DNA from 4 places in the Pseudomonas sp. JV414 genome. Region 2 is predicted to be linked to each of the others. Evidence: predicted binding sites of a transcription regulator. Region 2 holds the regulator's gene; each other region holds the start of a gene.
What was found. Region 2 encodes FliA, which starts transcription of late flagellar genes. Its sites were predicted from a motif close to CTAAAGTTTNNNNNNNNNNNGCCGNTAA; they were not measured.

Region 1: a site for FliA is predicted at 4,184-4,211, ahead of F6R97_RS15655 (methyl-accepting chemotaxis protein). Genes of this name have one in related genera too.
Region 3: a site for FliA is predicted at 4,843-4,870, ahead of flgM (flagellar biosynthesis anti-sigma factor FlgM). Genes of this name have one in related genera too.
Region 4: a site for FliA is predicted at 3,370-3,397, ahead of motA (flagellar motor stator protein MotA). Genes of this name have one in related genera too.

What each region holds. Positions count from the first base shown of each region.
Region 1 is NZ_VYKC01000013.1:163,646-171,007, forward strand. It holds gene F6R97_RS15640 (bifunctional diguanylate cyclase/phosphodiesterase) at 1-1,561, shown strand, start outside; gene F6R97_RS15645 (NorM family multidrug efflux MATE transporter) at 1,667-3,055, opposite strand; gene F6R97_RS15650 (LysR substrate-binding domain-containing protein) at 3,213-4,133, shown strand; gene F6R97_RS15655 (methyl-accepting chemotaxis protein) at 4,319-6,295, shown strand; gene F6R97_RS15660 (aldose 1-epimerase family protein) at 6,557-7,362, shown strand, end outside.
Region 2 is NZ_VYKC01000022.1:46,042-53,403, forward strand. It holds gene flhF (flagellar biosynthesis protein FlhF) at 1-487, shown strand, start outside; gene fleN (flagellar synthesis regulator FleN) at 604-1,434, shown strand; gene fliA (RNA polymerase sigma factor FliA) at 1,431-2,171, shown strand; gene F6R97_RS24150 (chemotaxis response regulator CheY) at 2,339-2,710, shown strand; gene F6R97_RS24155 (protein phosphatase CheZ) at 2,733-3,521, shown strand; gene F6R97_RS24160 (chemotaxis protein CheA) at 3,575-5,812, shown strand; gene F6R97_RS24165 (chemotaxis response regulator protein-glutamate methylesterase) at 5,862-6,998, shown strand; gene F6R97_RS24170 (flagellar motor protein) at 6,998-7,362, shown strand, end outside.
Region 3 is NZ_VYKC01000005.1:107,012-114,373, forward strand. It holds gene flgE (flagellar hook protein FlgE) at 1-113, opposite strand, end outside; gene flgD (flagellar hook assembly protein FlgD) at 145-840, opposite strand; gene flgC (flagellar basal body rod protein FlgC) at 856-1,299, opposite strand; gene flgB (flagellar basal body rod protein FlgB) at 1,303-1,710, opposite strand; gene cheR (protein-glutamate O-methyltransferase CheR) at 2,078-2,905, opposite strand; gene F6R97_RS09250 (chemotaxis protein CheV) at 2,953-3,885, opposite strand; gene flgA (flagellar basal body P-ring formation chaperone FlgA) at 3,967-4,728, shown strand; gene flgM (flagellar biosynthesis anti-sigma factor FlgM) at 4,907-5,233, shown strand; gene F6R97_RS09265 (flagella synthesis protein FlgN) at 5,282-5,749, shown strand; gene F6R97_RS09270 (flagellar brake protein) at 5,838-6,584, shown strand; gene F6R97_RS09275 (MFS transporter) at 6,649-7,362, opposite strand, start outside.
Region 4 is NZ_VYKC01000009.1:197,044-204,405, forward strand. It holds gene F6R97_RS11885 (caspase family protein) at 1-631, shown strand, start outside; gene F6R97_RS11890 (toll/interleukin-1 receptor domain-containing protein) at 631-1,116, shown strand; gene motB (flagellar motor protein MotB) at 1,418-2,446, opposite strand; gene motA (flagellar motor stator protein MotA) at 2,450-3,301, opposite strand; gene F6R97_RS11905 (HDOD domain-containing protein) at 3,468-5,000, shown strand; gene F6R97_RS11910 (rhodanese-like domain-containing protein) at 5,110-5,925, shown strand; gene asd (archaetidylserine decarboxylase) at 5,945-6,805, shown strand; gene F6R97_RS11920 (hypothetical protein) at 7,056-7,362, shown strand, end outside.

The DNA.
Region 1 (7,362 bases), on a different contig from region 2:
CGCGCCGAGCTGGGAGTCAGTCAGCAACCTGTTCGATGACAACCGCAGCGCGGTGTTGTTGACGATTCCTGCTCTCCAGCCAGCACCCGGCCGTTGCAACTTGCCGACCGTGTTGCTGCTTGAACACGAGCCGCTGGCGCCGCCCGACGGTGTGAGCGACTGGCTGGTGCGCGATCTGCTGGATCCCGGCATGCTACGCCGCTGCCTGCGCCATGTGCGTGAGCGCGGCGTGCTGGAAAACACTTTGCAGCGCCTGGCCGAGCAGGATCCGTTGACCGGTATCGCCAATCGTCAGGGTTTCCAGACCTTGCTGGCGGCGCGCCTGGCTGAAAACGAAGGCCGCGGGTTGGCCCTCGGTCACCTTGATCTCGACAACTTCCGACACGCCAACGACGCCCTCGGCCACCAGGCCGGCGATCGGTTGATCCTGCAAGTGGTCTCGCGGCTGAAAAGCCAACTGGAGGCCAGCGATCAACTGGCGCGGCTGGGCAGCGATGAATTCGCCCTGCTGATCGACACCCGTCGCGCCCCTCAGCGTGCCGAATGGATGGCCGAACGCATTACCGAAGCCCTGTCCGAACCCTATTGGGTCGATGGCGAAAGCCTGTTGATCGGTTCCAGCCTCGGTATCGCTCACGCACGAGCGCAGGCCGGCCCCGACCCGTTGATGTGGCACGCGCACATCGCCATGCAGCAGGCCAAGAGCACTCAGGGCTGTACCTTTCACATCTTCAACGAGCGGATCAATCGCAATGCCCGCAGCATCGCCGACCTCGAAAGCGAGCTGCGCCGGGCCTTGCGTCGCGATGAGCTGGAATTGCATTACCAGCCGCGCCTGAACCTTGAGGACGGCCAGATCGTCGGCCTCGAAGCCTTGGTGCGCTGGCGTCATGGCGAACGCGGCTTGTTGCCCCCCAGCGAATTCGTGCCGCTGGCCGAGCAAAGTGGTTTGATCGTGCCGCTGGGTTACTGGGTGATTTCCCGGGCCCTGCGGGACATGCAAGCGTTGCGCGAACGAGGTCTGCCAGCGCTGCACATGGCAATCAACCTGTCGTTCCGGCAGTTTCAGGACAGCCAGTTGCTGTCGACCCTGAGCCGGCTGATTGCCGAGCGTGGCGTCGAGGCGCAATGGCTGGAATTCGAACTGACCGAAACCGCGGTGATGCGTCGCAGCGATCTGGTCAAGCAGACCATGGACGCCCTCGGGCGTTTGGGCGTGCGCTTCTCACTGGATGATTTCGGCACCGGGTTCTCTTCGTTCGTGCACCTTAACAGCCTGCCGATTGCCTTGTTGAAGGTCGACAAGAGCTTTGTCGGCGGCATGGAGGAGCGGGAAGAGAATCGCAAACTGGTCCACGCGATGATCAACCTGGCGCATAACCTCAACCTCGAAGTGGTCGCCGAAGGCGTGGAGACGCTGGAGCAACTGGATTTGTTGCGCGGGTTTGGTTGCGATCAGGTTCAGGGATATCTGATCAGCAAGCCGTTGCCGTTGACGGAGTTGGTTGAGTACCTGACATTCGGCAGCAGTCAGCAGCACGTACTGGAAGTCGTGAGCTAACCTCAGGCCCTGTAGGAGCGAGGCTTGCCCGCGAAGGCGTCGTGTCAGTCGACATTGTTGTTAACTGACACGACGCCTTCGCGGGCAAGCCTCGCTCCTACAGGGCTAGGCGATCTCGAAATTCTGCTCTGACGACGGCTCCCGCCTGATCATCCGCTTCATCTTCCACTCAAACGCCAACGTCAGGCTCACCGCCGCACACGCCAGCCCCAGCGCCAACCCCCACCAGACCCCCGTTGGCCCCCAGTTCAAATGGAAGGCCATCCACCAGGCGGCCGGTGCGCCGATCAGCCAGTAGCAACCCAAACCCACCAGGAATGTGGTCTTGGCATCCTTGAGCCCGCGGATGCAGCCCATGGCGATGGTTTGTGTGCCATCGAACAGCTCGAACCACGCCGCCACTGCCAGCAGGCTCACGGCCAGGTTGATAACTTCGCGGAACGCCGGATCGTTGTGGTCCAGGAACAAGCCGATCAATTGATGCGGCAGCAGCCAAAAGACCATTGCGAAGCCGAGCATTGCCGCCGCCCCGAAGGCGATCCCGACCCGTCCGGCCAGCCGCGCATCAAGCAATTGGCCTGCCCCATAATGTTGGCCGATGCGCATGGTGATCGCGTAGGAAAGCCCCGCCGGCACCATGAACGCCACCGAGACGATTTGCAGGGCGATCTGATGCGCCGCCAGTTGCGTACTGCCCATGGTGCCCATGCACAGCGCAGCGAAGGCAAACAGGCCGACTTCCACCGCATAAGTGCCGCCAATCGGCAGGCCCAGGCGCCACAATTCCTTCAAGTACTGACGGTTGGGCCGCGACAGACCCTGGCGCAACGGATACGCGTCGTAGGCCGGATGCCGACGAATGTGCAGCGCGAGCGCCAGCGCCATGAGGTTGGCAACGATCGCCGTGACCAGGCCGATGCCCACCAGACCCATTTTCGGCAGACCGAACATGCCGGTGATCAATGCATAGTTGAGCAGGAAGTTGGCCACAGTACCGGCGAGGCTGATGACCATCACCGGCGTCGCCCGGCCGATGGCGCTGGTGAAGCCGCGCAGCGCCATGAAGCTCAGGTAGCCGGGCAGGGCGAACGGCAGAATCAACAGAAACTGGCCGGCAGCCTGGACGTTGGTTTCGGTCTGGCCGAACAGCAGCAACACCGGTTTGAGGTTCCACAGCAGCAAACCCGCCACCAGCGCCATCAACCATGCCAGCCACAACCCGGCCTGGGTCAGTCGCGCCGCGCCAATGATGTCGCCCGCGCCCTGACGGATCGCCACCAGGGTGCCGACGGCGGCGATCACGCCGATGCAGAAAATCGACACGAATGAATACGTCGCCGCGCCCAGGCCTCCGCCGGCCAATGCCTCGGGGCTCAGGCGCGCCATCATCAACGTGTCGGTGAGAACCATCAGCATGTGCGCCAACTGCGAGGCAATCAACGGCCCCGCCAGCCGCAGGATGGCCCAGAGTTCAATACGCGCTGGATGCTGCATGATCATCACGCTCGATTGTCAGAGAGAACAGGAAGCGTCGATTCTCGGCGCTCTGCGGGGTTTGCACAAAGGGATAAAAAGGATGGGTGGCATGATTAAAACTCATGCTGGGGAGTTTCTGATAAGTTGATGCAATCGCGCTATAGGAGCTTTCCCGATGTCTCGTCGTCTTCCTCCCTTGTATGCCCTTCGAGCATTCGAAGCGGCGGCGCGGCATAGCTCGTTTACCCGCGCCGCCGAAGAACTGTCGATCACGCAAAGTGCGGTCAGTCGGCACATTCGTACGCTCGAAGAGCATTTCGCCTGTCGGCTATTTCATCGCAGCGGGCGCAACCTGCAACTGACCGAATCGGCGCGGCTGATCCTGCCCGGCATTCGCGAAGGCTTCACCGCCCTCGAACGGGCCTGCAATACCTTGCGCGCCGAGGACGACATCTTGCGCATGAAAGCCCCATCGACCCTGACCATGCGTTGGTTGTTGGCCCGGCTCAGCCGTTTTCGCCACCTGCGACCGGGGAACGAAGTGCAATTGACCAGCGCCTGGATGGACATCGATCGGGTGGACTTCAACCACGAACCCTTCGACTGCGCCGTCATTCTCAGCAATGGGCATTTTCCACCGGACTGGGAGGCGACTTTCCTGTTCCCCGAAGAGCTGATTCCGGTGGGCGCGCCGAATCTTCTGAAGGATCAACCGTGGGACGTTGCGCGCCTGGCCAGTACTGAGTTGCTGCACCCGACGCCGGACCGCCGTGACTGGCGCAACTGGCTGGAGCGCATGGGCCTGACCGATCAAGTCTCGCTCAAGGGCGGTCAGGTGTTCGACACGCTGGAGCTGGGCATGATTGCTGCCGCCCGAGGTTACGGCGTGTCCATGGGCGACTTGCTGATGGTGGCGGAGGATGTTGCGCAGGGACGTCTGAGTTTGCCGTGGCCGACGGCCGTCGCCAGTGGTGAGAATTATTACCTGGTCTGGCCGAAAACCCGCCCTGGAGGTGAACGTTTGCGCCGCCTCAGCGATTTCCTGCAAGGCGAGGTCCGGGCCATGGAATTACCGGATGTCGAACGCCTGGGCTGAATCGATGGAGCCGCCGCAATGGCGGCCTTGAGCCATATCCCCGTTAATTACTCAAGTATTCAGCTTTGCCGCCGAAAATCTGCTGATGGGACCTTCGTGCAGGTTCCATGTTTTCCCCACAATCAGAAATTTTGCCGAGTGTGCGATGGGATCAGAATGATCCGGCCACTGGGTCAGGAGCTGTCATGTCTCAACCTCGTGCTCGGATTGCCTCACAGCTGGGTCTTGCGCTTGCCGTGATTCTGGCGATTGTCATCAGTGGCAGTACAGTATTCGCCCTGCGCTCGCTGGACACCGCCAACCTCGCCACCCGCGAAGAGCATCTGGCCAGTGAGGCCCGCTTGCTTGCCGATCAGCTGAGCACCTTTCACGGCACCTTGCGTGAAAGCACCCAGCGCCTGGCCGGCCTGTTCGAGAAGCGCTTCAGCGCCGGTTTGAGCGTGCATCCGGATGAGCCGGTGACCGTGGCGGGTGTGCAGACTCCGGGCCTGCACTTGGGCAGTGAAGTGTTGAACAACAACTTCGCAGAAGTCGACGAGTTCAAGCAGATGACCGCAGGCGTCGCGACCGTGTTCGTGCGCAGCGGTGAGGAGTTCATTCGGGTCAGCACGAATGTCAGCAAACAAGATGGCAGCCGTGCCATCGGCACTCTGCTCGACCACGCGAACCCGGCTTACGCCCGTTTGATGGCGGGGCAGAGCTACGTGGGTCGAGCGTTGCTTTTCGAACGCTTCTACATGTCGCAGTACACTCCTGTACGCGACAGCAGCGGTAAGATCATTGCCGTGCTGTACGTAGGATTCGATTACACCGACGCGCAGAACGCGCAGTTCGCCAACCTCAAACGCTTCCGCATCGGCCAGACCGGTTCCCTGGCGTTGCTGGATGAACAAGGCAAATGGCTGGTGCCGATTGCCGGTGTACAAGCGCTGGATCAGGCGGTCTCGAGCATCGTCGGTCTGGCCAAGACACCGGGCAAAGGCGACTTCTGGAACGACAAGTCGCAAGACTTTTACAGTGTTGCCGTGCCGTTCGAAGGCGGGCCGTGGTCGGTGGTGGCGAGCATGCCGAAAACCGAAATCCGCGCCGTGACCTGGAGCGTCGGCATTCAATTGGCGATCGGCAGTCTGCTGGCGATGCTGCTGGCGGTCGGTGCGGCGGTCTGGTTGCTGCGCAGCAAACTGGCTCCACTGGGTGATCTGGTGCGTCAGGCCGAAGCCTTGGGTGCCGGTGATTTGAGCGTTCGCCTGAACGTGTCGAGCAATGACGAAATCGGTCAACTTGCCCGCGCCTTCAACCAGATGAGCCAGGCCTTGTCGACCATGGTCGAGCACATCCGCCGAGCGTCGGGAGAAGTCAACAGCCGTGCCCAGGCCTTATCCGGTTTGTCCGGTGGTGCCTATGAAGGGATGGAGCAGCAGTCTGGCGAGATCACCAGCATGGCTGGCGCCGTAGAAGAATTCAGCGCCACCTCGCTGAACATCGCCGACAACATGGGCAACACCCAGCGTCTGGCGCAGGAAAACGCACAGCAAACCCAGATCGGTCGTACGTCGATGGACGAAGCGTCCTCATCCCTGGAGCAAATCGCCGGTGCACTGAACAGCACCGCGACGGTGATCAATACCTTGGGGCAGCGCTCCCAGGAAATCGGCGGCATTGTCGGGGTGATTACCGCGATCGCCGAGCAAACCAACTTGCTGGCGCTCAACGCCGCCATCGAAGCTGCCCGCGCCGGAGAGCAAGGTCGTGGGTTTGCGGTGGTGGCCGATGAAGTGCGCAACCTTGCCTCACGTACCCGCCAGGCCACTGACGAAATTTCCGGGATGATCCAAAGCATCCAGCAGGAAACCGGCAACGCCATCAGCACCATGGAGCAGGGCAACGTGCTGATGCAGGAAGGCCTGTCGCGCAACGCCAACGTCGCCTCGGCGCTGGCACGGATCGATGAACAAAGCCGCTCGGCCGGTCAGCAATTCGCCGCGATCACCACTGCGACCCAGGAGCAAAGCAGCACCGCGACCTTGCTCAGCAGCAATCTGCAAAGTATCGCTTTGGCGAACAGTGAGCAGCGCGAAGTGGTGTCGAACCTGGCTGTGACTGCCAAAGAGCTGGAGAAGCTGGCGGCGGACTTGCGGCATGAGGTTGACCGGTTTCGTTGAGTCGCCTCTGAAATCGCCTTCGCGAGCAAGCCCGCTCCCACAGTAGATCTGCGGTGAACACAGTATTTGTGAACGCTGGAGATCAGGAGCGGGCTTGCCCGCGAAGGGATCGACTCGATTCCCAATTTGTCTCAACGCTGTGGATCAATTCCTCACTAATAGTCTTCCTTGGCATTTAGCACCAGTGTCTCGATTTTTATGCTTGCTGAAACGTTTCTTCAAGTCTATAAAATTGGCACAACTCCAAGAAAGGCTGCTGCCATGACCCCGCTCAAACTCTTTGTTGCCCTCAGCGCACTGTCCGCTGCCTCCCAAGCCATGGCTTGGGACTATGTCCTGCTCGATACCGATAAAGCCGCCCAGAACTGGCAAATCACCAGCCAGCAACTCGGCGTAAAAACCGACAAACCCTTCAGCGTCACCCTGCGCACCTTGCACGGCGGTCGGCAAGAAGGGGTCAGCATCGTCGACATCGATAACGGCACGATGAAACTTTCGCTAGTACCGACTCGCGGCATGAACGTCCTGCAGGCCTCGGTCGGCGATGTGCGCATGGGCTGGGATTCGCCGGTCAAGGAAGTGGTCAATCCTTCCTTCATCGAACTCAACGGCCGTGGTGGCCTGGGCTGGCTGGAAGGTTTCAATGAACTGGTCACCCGCTGCGGCTACGAATGGGTAGGCCACCCCGGCATGGACAACGGCGAACTGCTGACCCTGCACGGCCGGGCCGCTAACATCCCTGCGAACAAAGTCACCCTGCACATCGATGAAAAACCGCCGTACGCCATCACTCTGCGCGGCGAGCTTAAAGAACAGGCGTTCAAGAAAGTCGACTTCTCCGTCGCGACCGAACTGGTCACCGAACCCGGCAGCGTAGCGTTCGCCCTCAACGACACCCTGACCAATAACGGCGACTATCCGAAGGAATACCAGGCGCTGTATCACAGCAACTTCAGCACCCCATTCCTGGAACAGGGCGCCCGCTTCGCCGCGCCGGTGAAACAAGTGTCGCCATTCAACGACAAGGCCAAGGGCGATCTGCCCGACTGGCAAACCTACCGCGCACC
Region 2 (7,362 bases):
GGTCACCCACGTCGACCCAGGTCAATCCCTGGTGCAGGCGCTGGAGCCCTTGCTGCGCAAACGCGTGGTGCTGATCGATACCGCCGGCCTGCAGGCCAGCGATCCGGCACTGCGCATGCAGCTCGAAAGCCTGGCCGGACGCGGCATCAAATCAAAAAATTATCTGGTCTTGGCAACCACCAGCCAGAAACAGGTTCTAACCGCCGCTTACCACAGTTACAAACGTTGCGGCCTTGCCGGCTGCATCCTGACTAAACTGGATGAAACGGCAAGCTTGGGTGAGGTGTTGAGCCTGGCCATCAGTCATGAATTGCCGGTGGCTTACCTGACCGATGGCCCGCGGATTCCGGATGATTTACATCTGCCGCGTCGTCATCAGTTGGTCAGCCGCGCCGTTAGCGTGCAAATGCAGGAAGAACCCAGCGAAGAAGCCATGGCTGATATGTTCGCTGATATTTACCACAGCCCGACCAAGCAGGTTGGCTGAGGTATTAATGAACATTTTTTGTACCTACATCGATGGTCGGCCATGCATTGTTCAGTCGCTGAACGCGCAGCCAGTAATGTGGCCTCCGTCTATGCAAGACAAGGTAAAGAAATAACATGGGCAGCATGCATCCCGTACAGGTGATCGCGGTGACCGGCGGCAAAGGTGGCGTCGGGAAGACTAACGTGTCAGTGAACTTGTCCCTGGCTCTAGCTGAACTCGGCCGGCGCGTCATGCTGCTGGATGCCGATCTGGGGCTGGCGAACGTCGACGTCCTGCTGGGGCTGACACCCAAACGTACCCTGGCCGACGTGATCGAAGGCCGCTGTGAGCTGCGCGACGTACTGTTGCAAGGGCCCGGCGGTATCCGCATCGTCCCGGCCGCATCCGGCACCCAGAGCATGGTTCATCTGAGCCCGGCCCAGCATGCCGGCCTGATCCAGGCCTTCAGCGACATCGGCGACAACCTCGACGTATTGGTGATCGACACCGCTGCGGGCATTGGTGACTCGGTAGTCAGTTTCGTCCGCGCAGCGCAAGAAGTCTTGCTGGTGGTGTGTGACGAGCCGACCTCGATCACCGACGCCTACGCACTGATCAAACTGCTGAATCGCGACTACGGCATGAATCGTTTCCGCGTCCTGGCCAACATGGCGCAAAGCCCGCAGGAAGGCCGTAACCTGTTCGCCAAGTTGACCAAGGTCACGGATCGTTTCCTCGACGTCGCCTTGCAATATGTCGGTGCGGTGCCTTACGACGAAAGCGTGCGCAAGGCCGTGCAGAAACAGCGTGCCGTCTACGAAGCCTTCCCGCGTTCCAAGTGCGCCCTGGCGTTCAAGGCCATTGCGCAGAAGGTCGATACCTGGCCACTGCCGGCCAACCCACGCGGGCACCTGGAGTTTTTCGTCGAACGCCTCGTGCAACAAACGGCAGGACCCGTCCTATGACAGCCAGTGGCTACAACCTCTACAAGAAGTCGGCACGTGACGCGCAGTACGAGCTGATCGAGCGTTACGCGCCACTGGTCAAACGCATTGCCTACCACTTGCTGGCGCGTTTGCCGGCCAGTGTCCAGGTCGAAGACCTGATCCAGGCCGGGATGATCGGCCTGCTTGAAGTATCAACCAAATACGACGCCAGCAAAGGCGCGAGTTTCGAGACGTACGCGGGCATTCGAATCCGCGGCGCGATGCTCGATGAAGTGCGCAAGGGGGACTGGGCGCCACGTTCGGTTCACCGCAATACCCGCATGGTCAGCGACGCGATTCGCTCGATTGAAGCTAAAACCGGTCGTGACGCTAAAGATCATGAGGTTGCGGCCGAACTCCAATTGAGTCTCGACGATTATTACGGGATTTTGAACGACACCCTCGGTAGCCGCTTATTCAGTTTCGACGATCTGTTGCAGGACGGCGAACACGAAGGGCTGCATGAGGATGGCGCCAGTGCTCATCTCGAGCCGTCACGCGATCTGGAAGATGAACGCTTCCAGGCGGCGCTGGCGGACGCGATTGCCAATTTGCCGGAGCGTGAGCGACTGGTGTTGGCGCTGTACTACGACGAAGAGTTGAATCTCAAGGAAATCGGTGAGGTCCTGGGGGTCAGCGAATCGCGGGTCAGCCAGTTACACAGCCAGTGCGCGGCCCGTTTGCGGGGGCGTTTGGGGGAGTGGCGAGCGCGCTGAAGGCAGTGTGGGGACACTGCGAATGGAGCTGGTGTGGTGTTGAACTGCATCGGTCTCGATCTGTTGTGCTCCAGACAGTCATTGAGTGCTTTGCCGGATTGATTGAAATGGCGCGTCCAGGTGCTGGGCGCGTTTAAGACTGCTTGGAGGTCGAATTGGACAAGAACATGAAAATCCTCATCGTTGATGACTTCTCAACGATGCGGCGGATCATAAAAAACCTGTTGCGTGACCTTGGGTTCACCAACACGGTCGAGGCTGACGATGGCACCACTGCCATCCCGGTTCTCAACAGTGGGAGCATCGACTTTCTGGTAACGGACTGGAACATGCCTGGCATGACCGGTATCGATCTGCTGCGTCACGTGCGCGCCGATGAAAAGCTCAAGCACCTGCCGGTGCTGATGGTGACCGCTGAAGCCAAGCGCGAGCAAATCATCGAAGCGGCCCAGGCCGGTGTTAATGGCTATGTGGTCAAACCCTTCACAGCCCAGGCGTTGAAAGAAAAAATCGAGAAGATTTTCGAACGCATCGGTTGATGTACTGCGCCACGGGGGAGCTATGGAGCATAAAGAATCTTCACAGGGCGATTTCGAGTCGACCCTGAAAAAACACGCGGTCGAACTGGTCGAGAGCCTTGAAAAAGGCAGGTTCGGCGACGCTGTGCAACTGATCCATGAGCTCAACCAGACCCGTGACCGCGGCCTGTACCAGGAAGTAGGCAAGCTCACCCGCGAGCTGCATAGCGCGATCGTCAATTTCCAGATTGACCCGCACATGCCGCAAGCCGAGGAAGTGTCTCAGATCACGGATGCCACCGAGCGCCTGGGTTATGTGGTCAAGCTGACCGAGGCCGCGGCGAACCGCACCATGGATCTGGTGGAAAACGCCACGCCGCTGATCAACAGCCTGAGCGACGAAGCTCAGACGCTGAGCACGGATTGGGGACGGTTCATGCGTCGCGAAGTCGGGGCTGAAGAGTTCCGCGAACTGGCCAGGCGCGTCGACGGTTTCCTGACACGCAGCAGCGAAGATAACCGCGTCGTGTCGAGCAATCTCAACGACATTCTGCTGGCCCAGGATTACCAGGACCTCACCGGTCAGGTGATCAAACGCGTGACCCAGTTGGTCACCGAAGTTGAAAGCAATCTGCTCAAGCTCGTGCTCATGGCCAGCCAGGTAGACCGCTTTGCGGGTATCGAACATGACCGTGATGCGATGCTGGCTGAAAAAGATCCACAAAAACATCTCTCTCAGGGTGAAGGTCCGCAGATTCATGCCGATAAAAGAGAAGACGTTGTGTCCGGTCAGGACGATGTGGACGATTTGTTATCCAGCCTAGGATTTTAGAGTTTTAGCATTTTAGGTTTTTTAGGTTTTTAGACCTCAGGAGCACCCCCTTAATGAGCTTCGGCGCCGATGAAGAGATCCTTCAGGATTTCCTGGTTGAGGCCGGCGAGATTCTAGAGCAACTGTCCGAACAGCTGGTCGAGCTTGAAAGCCGACCGGATGATGCGGATTTGCTCAATGCAATTTTTCGCGGTTTTCACACTGTAAAAGGGGGCGCCGGCTTCCTCCAGCTCAACGAGTTGGTGGAGTGCTGTCACATCGCCGAGAACGTGTTCGACATCCTGCGCAAGGGTGAACGACGCGTCGACTCGGAACTGATGGACGTGGTTCTCGAAGCACTGGACGCGGTGAACAGCATGTTCAGCGAAGTCCGCGAACGCGGCCCGATCACGGCTGCCACTCCAGAATTGCTTGCAGCGTTGGCCCGTCTGGCCGAGCCGCAAACCGCCGATGAATCGGCACCGGTCGCCGAGGTAGTGGAAGAACCTGCCGCTGAAGAATCGGGCGACATCACGGATAACGAATTTGAACAGCTGCTGGACTCGCTGAACGCCGTCAAGGCTCAAGCCGAGGCTCCAGCGGCTGCGCCAGTGCCGACCAGCGATGCCTCGGCCAGCGATGAAATCACCGATGCCGAGTTCGAGTCGTTGCTCGATCAACTGCACGGCAAAGGCCAGTTCGCCGTCGATGCGGTGGCTGCGCCAGCCGCACCGGCTGCCCCGAAAGCGGCAGGCGACAGCTCCGACATCACCGACGACGAGTTCGAAGCACTGCTCGATCAGCTGCACGGCAAGGGCAACTTTGCCGTCGATGCGCTGGAGTCGGCGATTGCCGCCGTACCAGCTCCGGCTGCGCCAACCGCTAAAGCGGCCGGCGGCGATCTGATCTCGGACCACGAATTCGAATCACTGCTCGACGAATTGCATGGTAAAGGCAAGTTCACCGAGGTTGGCACTGGCGCAGTGGTTTCTGCTCCTGTCGCCAAGGCGCCGGCACCAGCTGCGAAACCTGTGACCAAAGCGCCCGAGCCAAAAGCCGAAGTGCCGAAATCGGCCGCCGCTGCTGCACCGGCCCCGGCCCGTGCCCCGTCTGCGCCACCACCAGAAAAACCGGCCAGCGAAGCCGAGACCACCGTGCGGGTCGATACCGCGCGTCTCGACGAAATCATGAACATGGTCGGCGAGCTGGTATTGGTGCGTAATCGCCTGGTCCGTCTGGGCCTCAACAGCGGCGACGAAGCCATGTCCAAGGCCGTGTCGAACCTCGACGTGGTCACGGCCGACCTGCAAACCGCGGTCATGAAGACCCGGATGCAGCCGATCAAGAAAGTCTTCGGGCGCTTCCCGCGTCTGGTTCGTGACCTGGCTCGCCAGCTCAAGAAAGAGATCAACCTGGAGCTGGTCGGCGAAGAAACCGACCTCGACAAGAACCTCGTCGAGGCCCTGGCCGACCCGCTGGTCCACTTGGTGCGCAACTCGGTCGACCACGGTATCGAAGAGCCAGCTGAGCGCGAAGCGATGGGTAAACCTCGCAGCGGCAAGGTGATCCTGTCCGCGGAACAGGAAGGCGACCACATCCTGCTGTCCATCTCCGATGATGGCAAAGGCATGGACGCTGATGTTCTGCGCGGTATCGCCGTGAAGAAAGGCCTGATGGACAAGGATGCGGCGGACCGTCTCAGCGAGTCGGATTGCTTCAACCTGATCTTCGCTCCGGGTTTCTCGACCAAAACCGAAATTTCCGACGTCTCCGGGCGCGGAGTGGGCATGGACGTGGTGAAAACCAAGATCGCCCAGCTCAACGGTACCATCAATATCTACTCGACCAAGGGCAAGGGCTCGAAGATCGTCATCAAGGTCCCGTTGACCCTGGCGATCATGCCGACGCTGATGGTCATGCTCGGCAACCAGGCGTTCGCGTTCCCGCTGGTGAACGTCAACGAGATCTTCCACCTCGACCTGTCGCGCACCAACGTGGTGGACGGCCAGGAAGTGGTGATCGTGCGGGACAAGGCGCTGCCTCTGTTCTACCTCAAGCGCTGGCTGGTCAGCTCCGCCGCTCACGAAGAGCAGCGCGAAGGCCATGTGGTGATCCTTTCGGTGGGCACTCAGCGGATCGGCTTCGTCGTCGACCAACTGGTGGGCCAGGAAGAAGTGGTCATCAAGCCATTGGGCAAAATGCTCCAGGGAACCCCCGGCATGTCCGGCGCCACCATCACCGGTGACGGCCGCATTGCGCTGATTCTCGATGTTCCGAGCATGCTCAAGCGTTACGCCGCACGGCGTATTTGATTCTGGGGGAGCGGGGCGACTGAGCCTCGCCCCGTCTAACGGAGTGTTTATGGCAGTCAAAGTCCTGGTGGTGGACGATTCGGGGTTTTTCCGCCGCCGCGTCTCGGAAATTCTTTCAGCGGATTCGAATATCCAGGTCGTCGGTACGGCGACCAACGGCAAAGAGGCGATCGATCAGGCGCTGGCCCTCAAGCCAGACGTGATCACCATGGACTACGAGATGCCGATGATGGATGGCATCACCGCAGTGCGGCACATCATGCAGCGCTGCCCGACCCCGGTGTTGATGTTCTCCTCGCTGACTCACGAAGGCGCGCGGGTCACCCTCGATGCGCTGGACGCCGGTGCGGTGGACTTCCTGCCGAAGAATTTCGAAGACATCTCCCGTAACCCGGAGAAGGTCAAGCAACTGCTGTGCGAGAAGATTCTCAGCATCTCGCGCAGTAATCGTCGCGCCAGCACTTACAGCGCCCCGGCCCCGGTGGCTGCGCCAGCCCCGACGCCTGCGCCTTCGAGCGTCAACAGCTACGGTAGCAGCGCGCCTGCGCGTCCGGCACCGGCACCGATTCCGGCTCCGGCTCGCACCCATGCAGCGACTCCATCGTCGCCAGCGCCGAAACGCAAAGCCTACAAACTGGTTGCCATCGGTACGTCCACTGGTGGCCCGGTTGCCCTGCAACGGGTTCTGACGCAGTTGCCGGGCAACTTCCCGGCACCGATCGTGTTGATCCAGCACATGCCGGCAGCCTTCACCAAGGCTTTCGCCGAGCGTCTGGACAAACTGTGCCGCATCAGCGTCAAGGAAGCCGAGGATGGCGACATCCTGCGTCCGGGCCTGGCGCTGTTGGCTCCGGGTGGCAAGCAAATGATGATCGACGGCCGTGGCGCGGTGAAAATCCTGCCGGGCGACGAGCGTTTGAACTACAAACCGTGCGTGGACATCACCTTCGGTTCCGCAGCCAAATCCTACGGCGACAAAGTTCTGGCGGTGGTACTCACCGGCATGGGCGCGGACGGTCGCGAAGGCGCACGTCTGCTCAAGCAGGGCGGCAGTGCGATCTGGGCTCAGGATGAAGCCAGCTGCGTGATCTACGGCATGCCGATGGCCATCGTCAAAGCTGAACTCGCGGACGCGGTGTACAGCCTGGACGATATCGGCCGTCACCTGGTCGAGGCGTGTATCTGATGGATGTATTAAGCCTTATCGGGATCATCATGGCGTTCGTCGCCATTATTGGCGGCAACTACCTTGAAGGCGGTCATCTCGGTGCGCTGGCCAACGGCCCGGCAGCGTTGATCGTACTCGGTGGGACCATTGGTGCTTCGCTACTGCAATCGCCGATGAGCGCCTTCAAGCGCGCCATGCAGATTCTCGCCTGGATCCTGTTTCCACCGCGCGTGGACTTGGCCGGCGGCATCGATCGCGTAGTGAATTGGAGCCTGACCGCACGCAAGGAAGGTTTGCTCGGTCTGGAAGGGGTGGCCGACGCCGAACCCGACAGCTACTCACGCAAAGGTCTGCAACTGCTGGTGGACGGCGCCGAGCCGGA
Region 3 (7,362 bases), on a different contig from region 2:
TCTGCACGGGACGATTTGAAACCGGTGGTGGCGACGTTGGCGATGTTGTTGCCGGTCACGTCCAGTTGTTTGTTGGCTGCATAGAGACCGCTAAGGCCGATACTGAAAGACATATTCCACTCCTTTGTGCCGTGTTAGTCGGCTCTATATACCAATGGTTTGTACTTTGGACAGGGCAACGCTGCCCATGCCTGCCAGGTTCAGCATCAACTCACCGCCGGTCTGGCTGATGGTCACGCTGTTAACGGTCGCTGGCAGATAAGTAATCAGCGATGTCGCCTTGCTGTCGATGGTGGCCGTTGCGCCGAAGGTGTAAGTACCCGCAGGTGCCACCGCGCCCGCATCGTCCTTGCCGTCCCAAATGAAACTGGCGTTACCGGCACTTTGACTGCCCAGCTCGAGCGTACGGATGGTCTTGCCTTCCGAGTTGGTGATCTTGACGGTGGCGGCGGGAACCGAGGTTGGCACCACGACGGTACCGTTGAGACTCTTGGAGGTGTCGACCACGGCTTTGTCGGTCTGCGCGATGACCGAACGGCCCACCAGCGAAGAAGCCTGCAAGGCTTGAGAGGAGCTGTAGCTGCTGGCAAGACCGCTGACCGTGTCGTTCAGCGTGGTGATACCTTCCAGGCTACTGAACTGCGCCAGCTGGGCCACGAACTCGCTGTTGTCCTGAGGATCGAGCGGGTTCTGGTTTTTCAGCTGAGTCACCAGCAGTTGCAGGAACGCATCCTTGCCCAGTTCCTTGCCGCCGGTAGCGGCCGAGGTCAGGCTGCCGGTGGCAGTAGAGGTAGTGGTCGTGACCGAAGAGTTGGCCAGTACATCACTGATAACGCTCATGTGAATCGCCCCTTATCACTGACCGAGGGTCAGGACCTTCTGCATCATGGTTTTGGCGGTGTTCATCATTTCGGCGTTGGTCTGGAACGAACGGCTCGCGGAAATCATGTCGGCCATTTCTTCGACGACGTTGACGTTCGGGTAGTAGACGTAGCCCTTGCCATCGGCAGCCGGATGGTTCGGCTCGTAGCGCGCTTCAAGGTTGCTCTGGTCTTCGACCACGCCCAGTACTTGCACGCCTTGACCGGCAGCGTCCTGGTTCTGGAACAGCGAATCGCTGCCGCCGCTCTGGCCGCCCTGGAACATGGTGGCGAATACCGGGTGGCGGGCACGGTAGGTCTGGTCGATGCTCGACGAAACGGTCTCGGCGTTGGCGATGTTACTGGCGACGGTGTTCAAGCGAGTGGTCTGGGCACTCATGCCGCTACCGGCAATGTTGAAAACACTGGATAGAGACATGGATTACTCTCCGCGCAGGGCTGATACCAGCCCTTTGAATTTACTGTTGAGCAGGGTGAAGCTGGCCTGGAAGTTGACCGCGTTTTCCGCGTACGCTGATTGTTCAAGCTGGGCGTCCACGGTGTTCTGGTCGATCGACGGTTGCATCGGCGTGCGATACATCAGCGACTCGCCGCCATTGCCCAGGCCTTCAGCTTCGATGTGACGGCTGTTGGTCATGTTCAAGGCGAACTTGCCGTTTTTGGTTTTCTCGTTCTGCTCGGCGAGCACTTTCGAGAAGTCCAGATCCCGAGCCTTGTAGTTCGGGGTGTCGGCGTTGGTGATGTTGTTGGCCAGGACTTCGGCACGCTGAGCGCGGAAGCCCAGGGCTTGTTCGTGGATACCGAGCGCTTTATCGAAGCTGATGCTCATGTCGGGAAACCTTCGGGTGACCTGATTTTTCGTACGATGGACATAGCAAGCGCCGTGCCAATTCAAAAAAGCCCGTAAACCGGGGCTTTGCGCGCGGTGGCAAGGCGGCAATGCCAGAAAAGCGGCAACCGATTTCCGCCGCCTGCCGCTTTTCTGCCGCTTATCGCAGTCGGAAGAACAACACTTACCCCTGTGGGAGCCGGGCTTGCCCGCGATGGCGGTGTAACAAATTACATTGATGTCGACTGATACGACGCTATCGCGGGCAAGCCCGCTCCCACAGGGGTTGTGGTGATTTTGAGAGATAATTACAGGCATAAAAAAACGGGAGCCCCTGAGGACTCCCGTTTTTTATGCCGTCAACGAATCACTTCGCCTTGTAAATGATCCCCGGGCTGCATTGGACCATCTGGTAATGATCCGGCAAACCGTTCAGCGCTTCGGACGCGCCAAGGAACAGATAACCGCCCGGCTTCAGCGTGCTGTGAATGCGCAACAGGATGTCTTTCTTCACCTCGGCGGAGAAGTAGATCAGCACGTTGCGGCAGAACACGATGTCGAACTTGCCCAGGGCTGCGTAGCTGTCCAGCAGGTTGAACGAGCGAAATTCCACCCGACTCTTGATCGGCGCCTTGATGGCCCAGCGTCCCGGCCCTTTCGGGTCGAAGTAACGCTGAAGGCGCTCGGGCGACAGACCGCGGCCGATGGCCAGGCTGTCGTACTCGCCGGTTTTGCAGTTGGTCAGCATAGTGCCGGACAGGTCAGTGGCAACGATCTGCACACCCATCTTCAACTGGCCCATGTTGACCCGCTCGAACTCATCGATGGACATCGACAGCGAATACGGTTCCTGGCCCGACGAGCACGCCGCCGACCAGATCCGCAGGCGCTGGCCGGGGGCTGCCTTGATCGCTTCAGGCAATACCTTGTTCTTCAAGACTTCAAACGGATAGGTGTCACGAAACCACAAGGTTTCGTTGGTAGTCATGGCATCCACCACCATCTCGCGCAAACCGCTGCGCGGCTGAGTCTGGATGCGCTGAACCAGCTCACCCAGCGATTTGATGCCCTGCTGTTCCATCAGTTTGTTGAGACGGCTCGAGACCAGGTATTGCTTGTTTTCACCGAGCAAAATGCCACAGGCTTTTTCCAGGAAGACCCGGAACTGTTCGAAATCCAAATTACCCGTAGACAATGATGCGGCCTCTTTAAATCGTGTTGACCGCCAGGGGCAAAGCGCCCCTAGCTGATATCTGCTGCTTTGATCCGGTCGACCACCCGGGATGCCAAGTCATCAGGACGGAATTTGGCCAGGAAGTCATCGGCGCCGACCTTCTTGACCATCGCCTGATTGAATACACCCGACAATGAAGTGTGCAGGATGATATGAAGCTTTTGCATGCGCGGGTCGTTGCGGATCTCGGCCGTCAAGGTGTACCCGTCCATTTCCGGCATCTCGATGTCGGAAATCATCATCAGGAACTCTTCTTCCGGCTTCTTGCCCTCGTCGACCAGCTTGCGCAGGTAATCCAGCGCTTGCTTGCCGTCGTTCAACGCCACCACTTCGACACCGACCGTTTGCAGGCAACGGGTCACCTGCTTGCGCGCCACCGATGAGTCATCGACCGTCAGCACGCGCAAGGACAACGCCTTGTGCTGAGTCTCGACATCCACCACGCCCACCGAAATCGCTTCCGGTGTCGGTGCCACTTCCGCCAGCACCTTCTCGACGTCGATGATTTCGACTAACTGATTGTCGACCCGAGTCACAGCCGTCAGGTAGTGATCGCGCCCGGTACCCTTGGGAGGCGGATGAATCTCTTCCCAGTTCATGTTGACGATGCGTTCCACCGACCGAACCAGGAAACCCTGGGTCTTGGTGTTGTACTCCGTGATGATCACGAAGGGATTGCTTTGATCTTTCAGCGCTCCGGAACCGGTCGCCATCGCCAGATCAAGGATCGGAATGGTCGCCCCCCGGATATTTGCCACACCGCACACGACAGGACTGGACTTGGGCATCAGGGTCAGCTTGGGGCATTGCAGCACCTCACGAACCTTGAACACGTTGATCCCATACAGCTGCTGGCCGTCAAGACGGAACAACAACAGCTCAAGGCGATTCTGCCCCACCAGTTGCGTGCGCTGGTTCACCGAATCCATTACACCAGCCATGCCCAGACTCCTACACCAACGCTAAGTGTGTTGCGACGCACATTCATCACTAAACGGCACGGCGCTTGCTTTTTAACTCTTATGAACACAGAACCGACATTTTTCCGACACCTGACATCAACCTGCCGCAGATTGCTCTGCGCAATGTCGGCCGCTTGCCTGTTCAACGCTGGCAGCCCTGCCCTTGCTGACGCGGTTACCTTGCCTGACATGCTTATCGGCGTCACTCAGGGCTTTCTTGAATTCACCGTAGAAGACTATCTGGCCACGAGTCAAACACAAGGACGCTACGAGATCGAGGTCAACCAGCTCGATCCGCGCCTGCGCATGCCTATGTGCGACAAGGAATTGACAGCCACCCTTGAGAGCCCCGCGAGGCCTCTGGGCCGGGTCACGGTTAAGGTCCGCTGCGAGGGCGCCTCCCCCTGGACAGTCTTCGTACCCGCTCAAGTACGGCTGTTTCGCGACATCGTGACCACCACTCGCCCCCTCAAGCGCACAGGGATTATCGAGCCTCAGGACGTAACCCTTCGCGAACGCGATATCAGCCTGATAAATCAGGGTTTTCTGACCTCCGTCGATGAGGCGATCGGACAAAAACTTACCCGACCAATGGTCGCCGATCAGGTCATTACCCTGGTGCACCTCGAACAGGCGGAAGTCATTCGCAAGGGCGATCAGGTGGTGATTACCGCCCGCAGTGGTACGCTCAGTGTACGCATGCCGGGTGAAGCGCTGTCCAACGGCGGCATGAGCGAACAGATTCGCGTGAAAAACCTTAACTCCCAGCGGGTCATCAAGGCGCAAGTCACCGCGCCGGGCCAAGTGGAAGTTTCTATGTGAGCGGCCATGCAGGGCTCTGTGTTCGTGAATATATGGCGCGCCACTCGGCTGTTGCCTAAACTGTGCCGCATGCAGGACACGCGCTGGCGCATGCAAGCTCATTGATAAATGGGCCTAAAGTTTTCCGGGGGAGAGCCGAAAACATGGCAAGCGTCCAAATACCCAGAGGTTTTTTGTCATGGTCATCGATTTCAGTCGTTTAAACAGCTCCTCGTCACTTACGGGCAGTACACGTACCAGCGCTGCGAAGGAAACCGCCGAAGCCGGCCAATCCACGCCGCTGAATACCCCGGCCGAACAGGCCAGTACCACCAAAAGCGGGGAATCGGTACACCTCAGCAATGAGGCTCAACAGTTGCAGAAGGTCACTGACAAGCTGCGCGATCAGCCTGCCGTCGACAACGCCCGCGTGGCCGAGTTGAAAGCAGCGATTGCCGATGGCAGCTATAAAGTCGACAGCAACCGTGTAGCCAGCAAACTGCTCAACTTCGAAGCCCAGCGCTAGGCCACCGCCGGCGCCAGGCTTTTGGACGCTTAAAACCCAAGGCCAGCCATGCACGACACTAATTTACTGCAACTGATCATCGACGACTTTGCCCCGGCGCAACACCTGCTGGAGCTGCTGCAAACCGAGTCCCTCGCACTGCACGGTCGCGACATGCCACTGCTCGAAGACATTCTGGCGCAGAAACAGGCAATGATCATTTTGCTCGAGCAGCATGGCCGCAAGCGCAGTGAAATCCTCGCCAGCCTCAACCTGCCGACCAATCGCCAGGGCCTTGAGCAACTTGCCAGCCATTCGAGCATTGGCGACCAATTGCTGGCACAGAGCGACGTGCTGACCGACCTCCTGACCCAGTGCCAGGCCACCAACGTTAACAATGGCCAGTCGATTCTGGTGCAGCAGGCCGCCACGGCCAACCAGCTGAAAATCCTCACCGGCGGCGAGCCGCCAGCGCTCTATGATGCCCGTGGTTCAACCTCCAAACTCGCAAAACCACGCCCGCTCAGTCAGGCTTGAGCCTTTCCATGAGCACGCTCTATCAAGACGCGAAACATGCTGGCAGAATGATGGCCGGTAGTCATATTTGTCTGGAGATTGATATCCCGTGTTCAATGCCTTAAGCGCGGAAGAGGCTACGCAGCCTCCCAAGGTGCTCACCACGCCCTTGGAAATCTCCGGCAATCTGCGACAGCTGCAAGACAGCCATGATCCGCTGATCATCACGTTCCACGAGCGCAGCCAGCGCTTTCAGAGTTATCTGGTGGACGTCGACCGTGACAGTAAGATGATCGCTCTGGACGAAATGATCCCTCGCGATGGCGAACGCTTTCTGCTGGCCGGCGAACCGTTCAAGGTCGAAGGCTTTCACGACGGCGTGCGCATCGCCTGGGAAAGCAACGGCCCGCTGACCATCGATGAATCCGGCGATGGCCGCTGCTACCGTGGCGCGCTGCCCGATGAGGTGGTTTATCACCAGCGCCGCAATGCTTTCCGCGCCGCGTTGAAGCTGGCGCAACTGGTCAATGTTGACCTGGATGGCGACAAACTCAAGGCTCCCATCAGCGGCAAACTGTTGGACATCTCCGCCACCGGCTGCAAGTTGCGCTTCGAGGGCGACATCACCGCCCGTCTGCAACTGGGCCAGGTCTACGACCGCTTCGCCGCCGCCCTGCCCTTCGGCAGCATGACGGCACCGGTCGAACTGCGTTACCTGCACTTCGAAGAAAAGATCAACACCACCTTTGCCGGCGTGCGTTTTCACAACATGAGCGGCCTGGTGCAGCGGCAGGTCGAGCGGTTCGTCTATCAGCTTCAGCGCGAAGCGCGGCGCTTCGATAAAGACGACTTCTGATACGCCACTCCCATAAAAAAACGGGCAATCCCTTGCGGTGACTGCCCGTTTTTTTATGCCTTGATCAAGGCCTTGCTTCGGTAAAACTTTGCTCGCGACCCGTGTCAGGGTCTTCGGGTTCCGAATCCGTTTCAGGTGCTGATTCGGGCTCGGCATCCGGACTCAAATCAGCTTCCGGGTTGACCGGGTTCTGCATCTGATCCTGCACCACCTGCTCATCGACTCGCGGGTCAAGGCAAGCCACCAGTGGCGAACTCGACATACTGTCCGGCATGGCGACGTGATGCAGTGGAGCATCGTCCACCTGATGCAGGTTGGTGACCGCTTTCGGGCGGATTCGCCACACCAGCACCAAGGCGAAGAAGCTGAAGAAGGCATAGAGCATCTGACTGCCGAACAGCTTCATCAACACCCCGGCCACCAACGGTCCGATACTCGCACCGACACCGTAGGTCACCAACAGCATCGCCGTCAGCGATACCCGGCGATCACCCTCGACGTGGTCGTTGGAAAACGCCACCGCCAACGGGTACAGGCAGAACTGCACCAACGAACAGAAAAAACCGGCGATGAACAGCACCTCCAGCGGCACCTGCCGCATGATCGCCAGCGGCAATGCAGCCAGCGCCAGGCTGAACGCGAAGCAGCGGATCAACAGCGCCCGGTCATAGCGGTCCGACAGCCAACCCAACGGCCACTGCACCACCAGGCCTGCAAAAATGCAGCTGCCCATGAACAGACCGACCTGTTCGGTCGACAATCCTTGCTGCGAGGCATA
Region 4 (7,362 bases), on a different contig from region 2:
CCTGAATTGGGCGACCAAAGCCGTAAAAATCAAAAACAAAGTGATTATTCTCGACTGCTGCCAGGCAGGCTCGGCGGGCGAAGTGAGGGCGCTGCGCAGCGAAAGCAGCATGGTGTGCGAAGGCATGACCATCCTCACCGCGTGCAAAAAGGAAGAGCCGGCGATGGAAGGCGCCAACCACGGCGTCTTCACGGGGCTATTGCTGCAAGCCCTGCACGGCGGCGCTGCGAACATCCTGGGGAAAATCACGCCCGGCAGCCTCTACTCATTCGTCGACAACGCTCTCGACGCGTGGGAACAGCGCCCGGTGTTCAAGACCAATGTGTCGCAGTTCATTTCATTGCGAGAAGTCTCCCCGCTGATCCCCAAAGAGATTCTGCGCAAACTGCCCGACTGGTTCGAAGAGGCGGAATCAATGTTCGCGCTCGACCCCAGCTACGAACCTACCGAAGCCACGTTCGACCCGGAGCACGGCGAAGTCTTCTCCCAACTGCAAAAGTGCAACCGCCACAGCCTGATCGAACCGGTGGACGCCGAACACATGTACTACGCCGCCCTCCATTCCACCGGTTGCCGCCTCACCGCCCTCGGCGCCTATTACCGCGAACTCGCGATCAAGGGACATTTTTGATGCCAGTGTTTATCAGCTACCGCCATACCGATCGGTCCCACGCCATCGCCATCAGCACCCGCCTGATTAAGGCCAACATCAAGACCTACTTCGACGTGCTGGATCCGGAATCACAGACCACTGACGACATCACCGGGGTCATCACCCGCAACATCACCGAGTGCACGCATCTGCTGGCGATAGTCTCGGACAAGACCGCTCTGTCGTGGTGGGTGCCGTTCGAAATTGGCGAAGCGACCATCAGCCATCGGCGGATATGCTCATTCAAGACCGGCCCTACGGAACTGCCGCTGTATCTCGATAAATGGCCAAAGCTCAGCACCGACAAGGATCTGGAGTTTTTCATTGATGCCTATCGCGAAGAAGTGGCGACCAAGCGTTCAATGACGCTGGGCTCGATCAACGAATCCCTTTATCGAACCTATAGAGGCAATGCCGAGCTGTTCCACGACCAGCTCAAGAACCGCATTCGACGGGGTTTCTGACAGGTGCAAAAAAAGCCGCGATGATCGCGCAATGCTGTTCACCTAAGAGAGTCTTGAGTCAGTGAGAAACCTGTGGCGAGGGAGCTTGCTCCCGCTTGAGTGCGCAGCGCTCACAAAAATCGGCAATGCAATGGTTGTCAGATTTTTTGGGGCCGCTACGCAGCCCAGCGCGAGCAAGCTCGCTCGCCACAAAGGTAGGTATGACTGCAGCGCGATCCTGATTCCTTGTTTTTTTACCGCCAGCAGCGTCATGCCTTCGCACGAACAAAAAAGCCGCGATCATTCGCGGCTTTTTCGTGGATCACTGCTTGACCGGATCACCCGGTTTCGGCGCAGGATCATCAAACAGATTCAACCGCTCACGAAGCTCATGAGCCGGCAGCGGTTCCTTATCCGCCGGCAAGGCGTTCGGATCGGCTGACGGCGTGGGCACTTCGCCTGGGCCACCCTGTCCTTGCGTCGGCACTGGCGCAGGTTCCGCACCTTGCGAACCTTCGATGGCACGCTGGGCTTTCTTGGTCAGTACGATGATGTCGATGCGGCGGTTGACCGGGTTGAACGGGTTCTCCCGGTCGAACAGCGCCGACGAGGCATAACCCACGACTCGCGCTACCTGAGAGTCCGGATAGCTGCCGGCGATCAATGCACGGCGGGCCGCGTTGGCACGGTTGGCCGAGAGTTCCCAGTTGCCGAAGTCGCCGGCGCCTGAGTACGGCTTGGCATCGGTGTGACCGCTGATGCTGATCTTGTTCGGCACCGCTTTGATGGTGTCAGCCATGGCCAGCAGGATGTCTTCGAAATACGGCTTCAGACGCGCACTGCCGGAGTCGAACATCGGGCGGTTCTCGGCGTCCACGATCTGGATGCGCAAACCGTCCTGGGTGATCTCGAAAAGGATCTGGTCCTTGAACTTCTGCAGCTGCGGATTTTCTTCGACCTTGTTCTGCAACTCTTGCAGCAGCAGTTCCAGACGCTCCTTCTCGACCAGCTCGGCCATGCCTTCGACCTGCTCGGAGTCGATAGTCACCTTGTCCGGCTGAGGCTGGGATTTCACCTCGGGGTTGAGGGTGTTCTCCGGCGCCAGGGTCGGCGAGCCGCCCAGATCGATGATGTACGGCGTGCCGCTTTCGCTAAAACCGACCGGATCCTTGAAGTAACCGGCGATGGCGATCTTTTGTTCCGGCGTTGCCGTGGACAACAGCCACAACACCAGGAAGAACGCCATCATCGCCGTCGCGAAGTCCGCGAAGGCGATTTTCCAGGAGCCCCCGTGATGCCCGCCCGCGTACTTTTTGACGCGTTTGATGATTATCGGCTGGTTATTTTCCATGACTTAGCGACCGCGAACCGCTTGTTCCAGCTCAGCGAAGCTAGGACGGTGCGCCGGGTACAGAACCTTGCGACCGAATTCCACTGCCAGCGATGGCGGCATGCCGGAAGCCGAAGCCACCAGCGAGGCCTTGATGGCTTCGTAGACGTTCAGTTCTTCCTTGGCATCGTGACCCAGGGCGTGGGCCAGCGGGCCAAAGAAACCGTAGGCTGCGAGAATACCGAAGAAGGTACCTACCAGAGCCGCACCTACGTGCAAGCCAATCATTTTCTGGTCGCTTTCACCCAGGGAAGCCATGGTCACCACGATACCCAATACCGCCGCGACGATACCGAAACCCGGCATGGCATCGGCGATGCCGTTGACTGCGTGGGAGGGGTGATCCAGGTCTTCCTTGAGGCTGGTCAGTTCCATGTCGAACAAACCTTCAAGCTCATGGGGAGCCATGTTGCCGGAGGACATGATGCGCAGGTAATCGCAGATGTACGCAGTCATGCGGTCATCTTTCAGGACCGCCGGGTACTTGGCGAAGATCGGGCTCGCGGCGGCATCTTCGATGTCACCTTCGATTGCCATCATGCCTTCGCGGCGGCTCTTGTTAAGAATCTCGTAAATCAGCCCCAGCACTTCCAGGTAGAAGGTGTGGTTGAAACGCGAACTGAACATACTCAAGGACTTCTTGAGCACGTGCATCGTCATATGACCGGGGTTGGCCTGCAGGAATGCACCAAGGGCCGCGCCGCCGATAATCATCACCTCGAAAGGCTGGATGAGGGCGGCAATCTTGCCGTGGGAAAGCACGTATCCGCCGAGCACGCTCGCGAATACGACGATGATGCCGATAATTTTAGCCATAGGTAGGAGAGCACTTACTGAGTCGGGTTCAAGGTCATATTCGGAAGTTAAAAAATCTCTTCTTCTCCTTATCGGCAAAACTGCGCCAGACTATAGCCAGTTCAATCGAAAAGCTAATTTAGCCCGCGCCGGGCACAGGTAATGCAGACAATGATCGCGTGCAACCATGGCTAACGAAACGAACGTCCCAACGCCAAAACCAACCACGCTCGAAGGCTGGGTCAAGCTTCTCGATGGTGTACGCCTGCCGGTTCCGCAAGCCAGTCACGACCAAGTCTGCAAAGCCATCCGAGATAACCGTAGTTCGCTGCGAGACATCGCCGAACTGATGCAGAACAGCCCGGCTCTTGCCTTGAGCGTGATTCGCGAAGCCAACCGCCATACTCATGGCAGCATGACCGAGCCCGCTGAAAATCTTGAAGTGGCGATCAATCGGCTCGGTTTGAAACGCACCGAAGAATTGCTCGAGCGCCTGCCCGCCGAACCCCAATTGCAGATACCTGTCGCCTTGCGCCAGCTTCAGTTGATCAGCCAGCACGCCACCCAACAGGCCAATGGTTTTTTTGCCGGTCGCCTGGCGCGGTTGTGGCAGGACATCCACTGGGGCAGCCTGCTGTTTCTTTCGCCACTGTGGCCCATGGCGTTGACCCATCCGCAGTTGCTTGAAGAATGGGAGCTGCGGGTCATCTATAAAGGCGAGTCGGCGCGCAAAGTCGAAAAGCAATTGTTCGGCGTGCGCCTGCTGGAAATCTGTCTGGCGCTGGTGGACACCTGGCGTTTGCCGATCTGGGTGCAGCAGGGTTATCGGCTGCTGCGCAGCGAACAACGCGAGCTGGTGAAAGTGCTGCGCATCGCGCGTGACAGCGATCACCCGCTACGCCAACAGAACCGCCTCGATGACGACCCGACGCTACGGCGCTGGCTCAATCAGCCCGCCAATACCGTGCTGCTGGCCAACGGTCTGGCGTTGTCGGCACAACAGGCCTGGGACAGTCCCCACTGTGAACGCTGGCAGTTCCTGACCAGCCTTTACCTGCAAATACCGATGGATGAGGTGCAACAACAATTGCACCAGCAAGCCGCCAATAGCGCCCGCCAACACGCCATGCCGGACCTCTGGCATCCGGCCGAAGCGCTGATCTGGCCGTCGGGCATAAACCGTGCTCACGCCGGTTTGCTGCCGGCCCCGGCGCCGACCGCAGAAGACCTGGCGAAGTGGCGCAAGCAATGTGCCGAACTGCTGGTGGAGCCGAGCCCTTTCACCAATGCCATGCACTTGACCACATCGGCCCGAGACGCCCTGGTGGCGTGTGGGATGCGGCGGGTGATGATCCTGATGGCCGACCGCACGCACGCTAATCTGCGTGTGCACCAGACTGCCGGGTTGCCCAAAGAAGTGGCCGGCCTGAACCTGGTGGTCAGCCAAAGCACCGTGCTGCAGCGCCTGCTCGCGCAACAGGCCCAGGTGCGCCTGGCGCCGTCCAACAACGCACAATTCTCGGCCCTGTTGCCGGCCAGCCTGCGTAAACAGTTCAGCGGTGAGCACTTGCTGCTGCGTTCCCTGGTCAACAACGGTCGAGTGATCATGATCGTGGTGGCGGATCAGGGCGGCGGGCCGTTTTCGGAAATTACCGTGCAGGCTTTTGGCAAAACCGCGCAATGCATCGAAAAAGCCCTGCACAGCTTTAGCCAGCGCTAGGGCCAACCACCAGGGCCTGTTTTCAGTTTTTTCCTATGCCGAAATAACTGATAACAGGCCCTCATGACGCTGCGCTACAATCCTCCCCTTTGTGCTCTGGAGACCTCACATGTCTGACTTCTCTGGCTTGGCGCTGGTGATCGAGCCGAGCGACCTGCTCCCGCGTCTCGACTCCCGCGAACTGATTCTGGTAGACCTGACCAGCAGCGCCCGCTATGCCGCAGGGCATATCCCCGGGGCACGCTTTGTCGATCCAAAACGTACTCAACTGGGTCAGGCACCTGCGCCGGGCCTGCTACCGACCCAGGCCACGCTTGAAGCATTGTTCGGCGAACTGGGGCACAACCCCGATGCGGTCTACGTCGTCTATGACGACGAAGGCGGCGGTTGGGCCGGGCGCTTTATCTGGCTGCTGGATGTCATCGGCCACAGCAAGTATCACTATATCGATGGCGGCCTGCCGGCATGGCTGGCAGAAGGCTTGCCGATGTCGATCCAGATCCCGCCTGCGGTCGGTGGCCCGGTCGCCCTGACCCTGCACGATGAACCCATCGCCACCCGCGAATACCTGCAAAGCCGCCTCGGTGCCGCTGACCTGGCGATCTGGGACGCACGTGGGCCGCTGGAATACTCCGGCGAGAAAGTGCTGGCCGCCAAGGGCGGGCACATTCCTGGCGCGGTCAATTTCGAGTGGACAGCCGGTATGGATCAGGCGCGCAACCTGCGCATCCGCACCGACATGCCGAAAATCCTGGAACAACTCGGCATCACCAAAGACAAAGAAGTCATTACCCACTGCCAGACTCACCACCGTTCTGGCTTCACGTATCTAGTGGCCAAGGCGCTCGGTTATCCGCGAGTCAAAGGCTACGCCGGCTCTTGGGGCGAATGGGGCAACCATCCCGACACGCCCGTAGAGATTTAAGGTTTTTTAAGGACAGTTAATGAAGAAGCGTTTGTTTATCCTCAGCCAATACCTGCTGCCTCACCACTTGATCTCGCGACTGGCTGGCTGCATTGCCGAATGCCGCGTGCGCTGGTTCAAGAATGCCTTCACTGCGTGGTTCGCCAAGCGCTATCAGGTGGATATGTCTCAGGCGCTGGTCGAAGACCTGACGGCTTACGAGCATTTCAACGCGTTCTTCACTCGCGCCTTGAAAGACGGCGCTCGCCCACTGGACCAAACCCCCGGCGCGATCCTCAGTCCGGCCGACGGTGCCGTCAGCCAGCTCGGCCCGATCGAACACGGTCGTGTTTTCCAGGCCAAGGGCCACAGCTTCAGCGTGCTGGAACTGCTCGGTGGTGACGCAGCCAACGCAGCGCCATTCATGGGCGGTGATTTCGCCACCATTTACCTGTCACCCAAGGATTACCACCGTGTGCACATGCCGCTGGCCGGCACTCTGCGCGAGATGGTCTACATCCCCGGCCGGATCTTCTCGGTCAACCAGACCACCGCTGAAAACGTACCGGAACTGTTTGCTCGCAACGAGCGTGTGGCGTGCATTTTCGATACCGAGCGCGGGCCGATGGCCGTGGTGCTGGTGGGCGCGATGATTGTGGCGTCGATCGAAACCGTGTGGGCCGGCTTAGTGACACCGCCCAAGCGCGAACTGAAAACCTTCCGTTACGACGAAGCGGCCCGTGCGCCGATCCATCTGGAGAAAGGCGCGGAATTGGGTCGCTTCAAGCTCGGCTCTACGGCAGTCGTGCTGTTCGGGCCGGATCAAGTGAAATGGGCTGAAGGGCTGGGCGCCCTTTCGCCAGTGCAGATGGGCCAGGGCATCGGCTTGCCAACCGCCTGATCCCGGACCCGCCGCCCGGGTTGTCTTCCGGGCGGCGCATTCCCCTGTAGGAGCTGCCGAAGGCTGCGATCTTTTGATCTTGATCTTCGGCAGCTCCAAACTGTCAAAAAGCAAAATCAAAAGATCGCAGCCTTCGGCAGCTCCTACGCGGGCCAGTGCGGCGTAAACATCGCGACACCTCCTCCCGCGCTCATAGCTGCTACAGTCAAGTCATTCACTGCCCATTTCCCGGTCGGAGTTTGTCTACGGCATGAATGAGACCAATCCTGTCCTGCTGCTACGCGCACCGATCCCGACGCAGTCGCGTCTGTCTTTCTGCGAAGCCACGCCTCGCGATCTCAAGCGCTGGATCGCCAACCTGCCCAAAGCCAACATCGGCGAAACCGCTCGCCAGTTGTATCAAGGCTTGAGCGAACTCAACCAACTGCTCACACCCAGCGACAATCGTCTGCAACTGCTCGAACTGCTGCGGCCCGAGGTGTATTACGTCTGCAAGCACCTGGAGCGGCATTTCCTGCATCAGGCGATTGTGCTCGACGAGCGCTCGCGCAAGATCG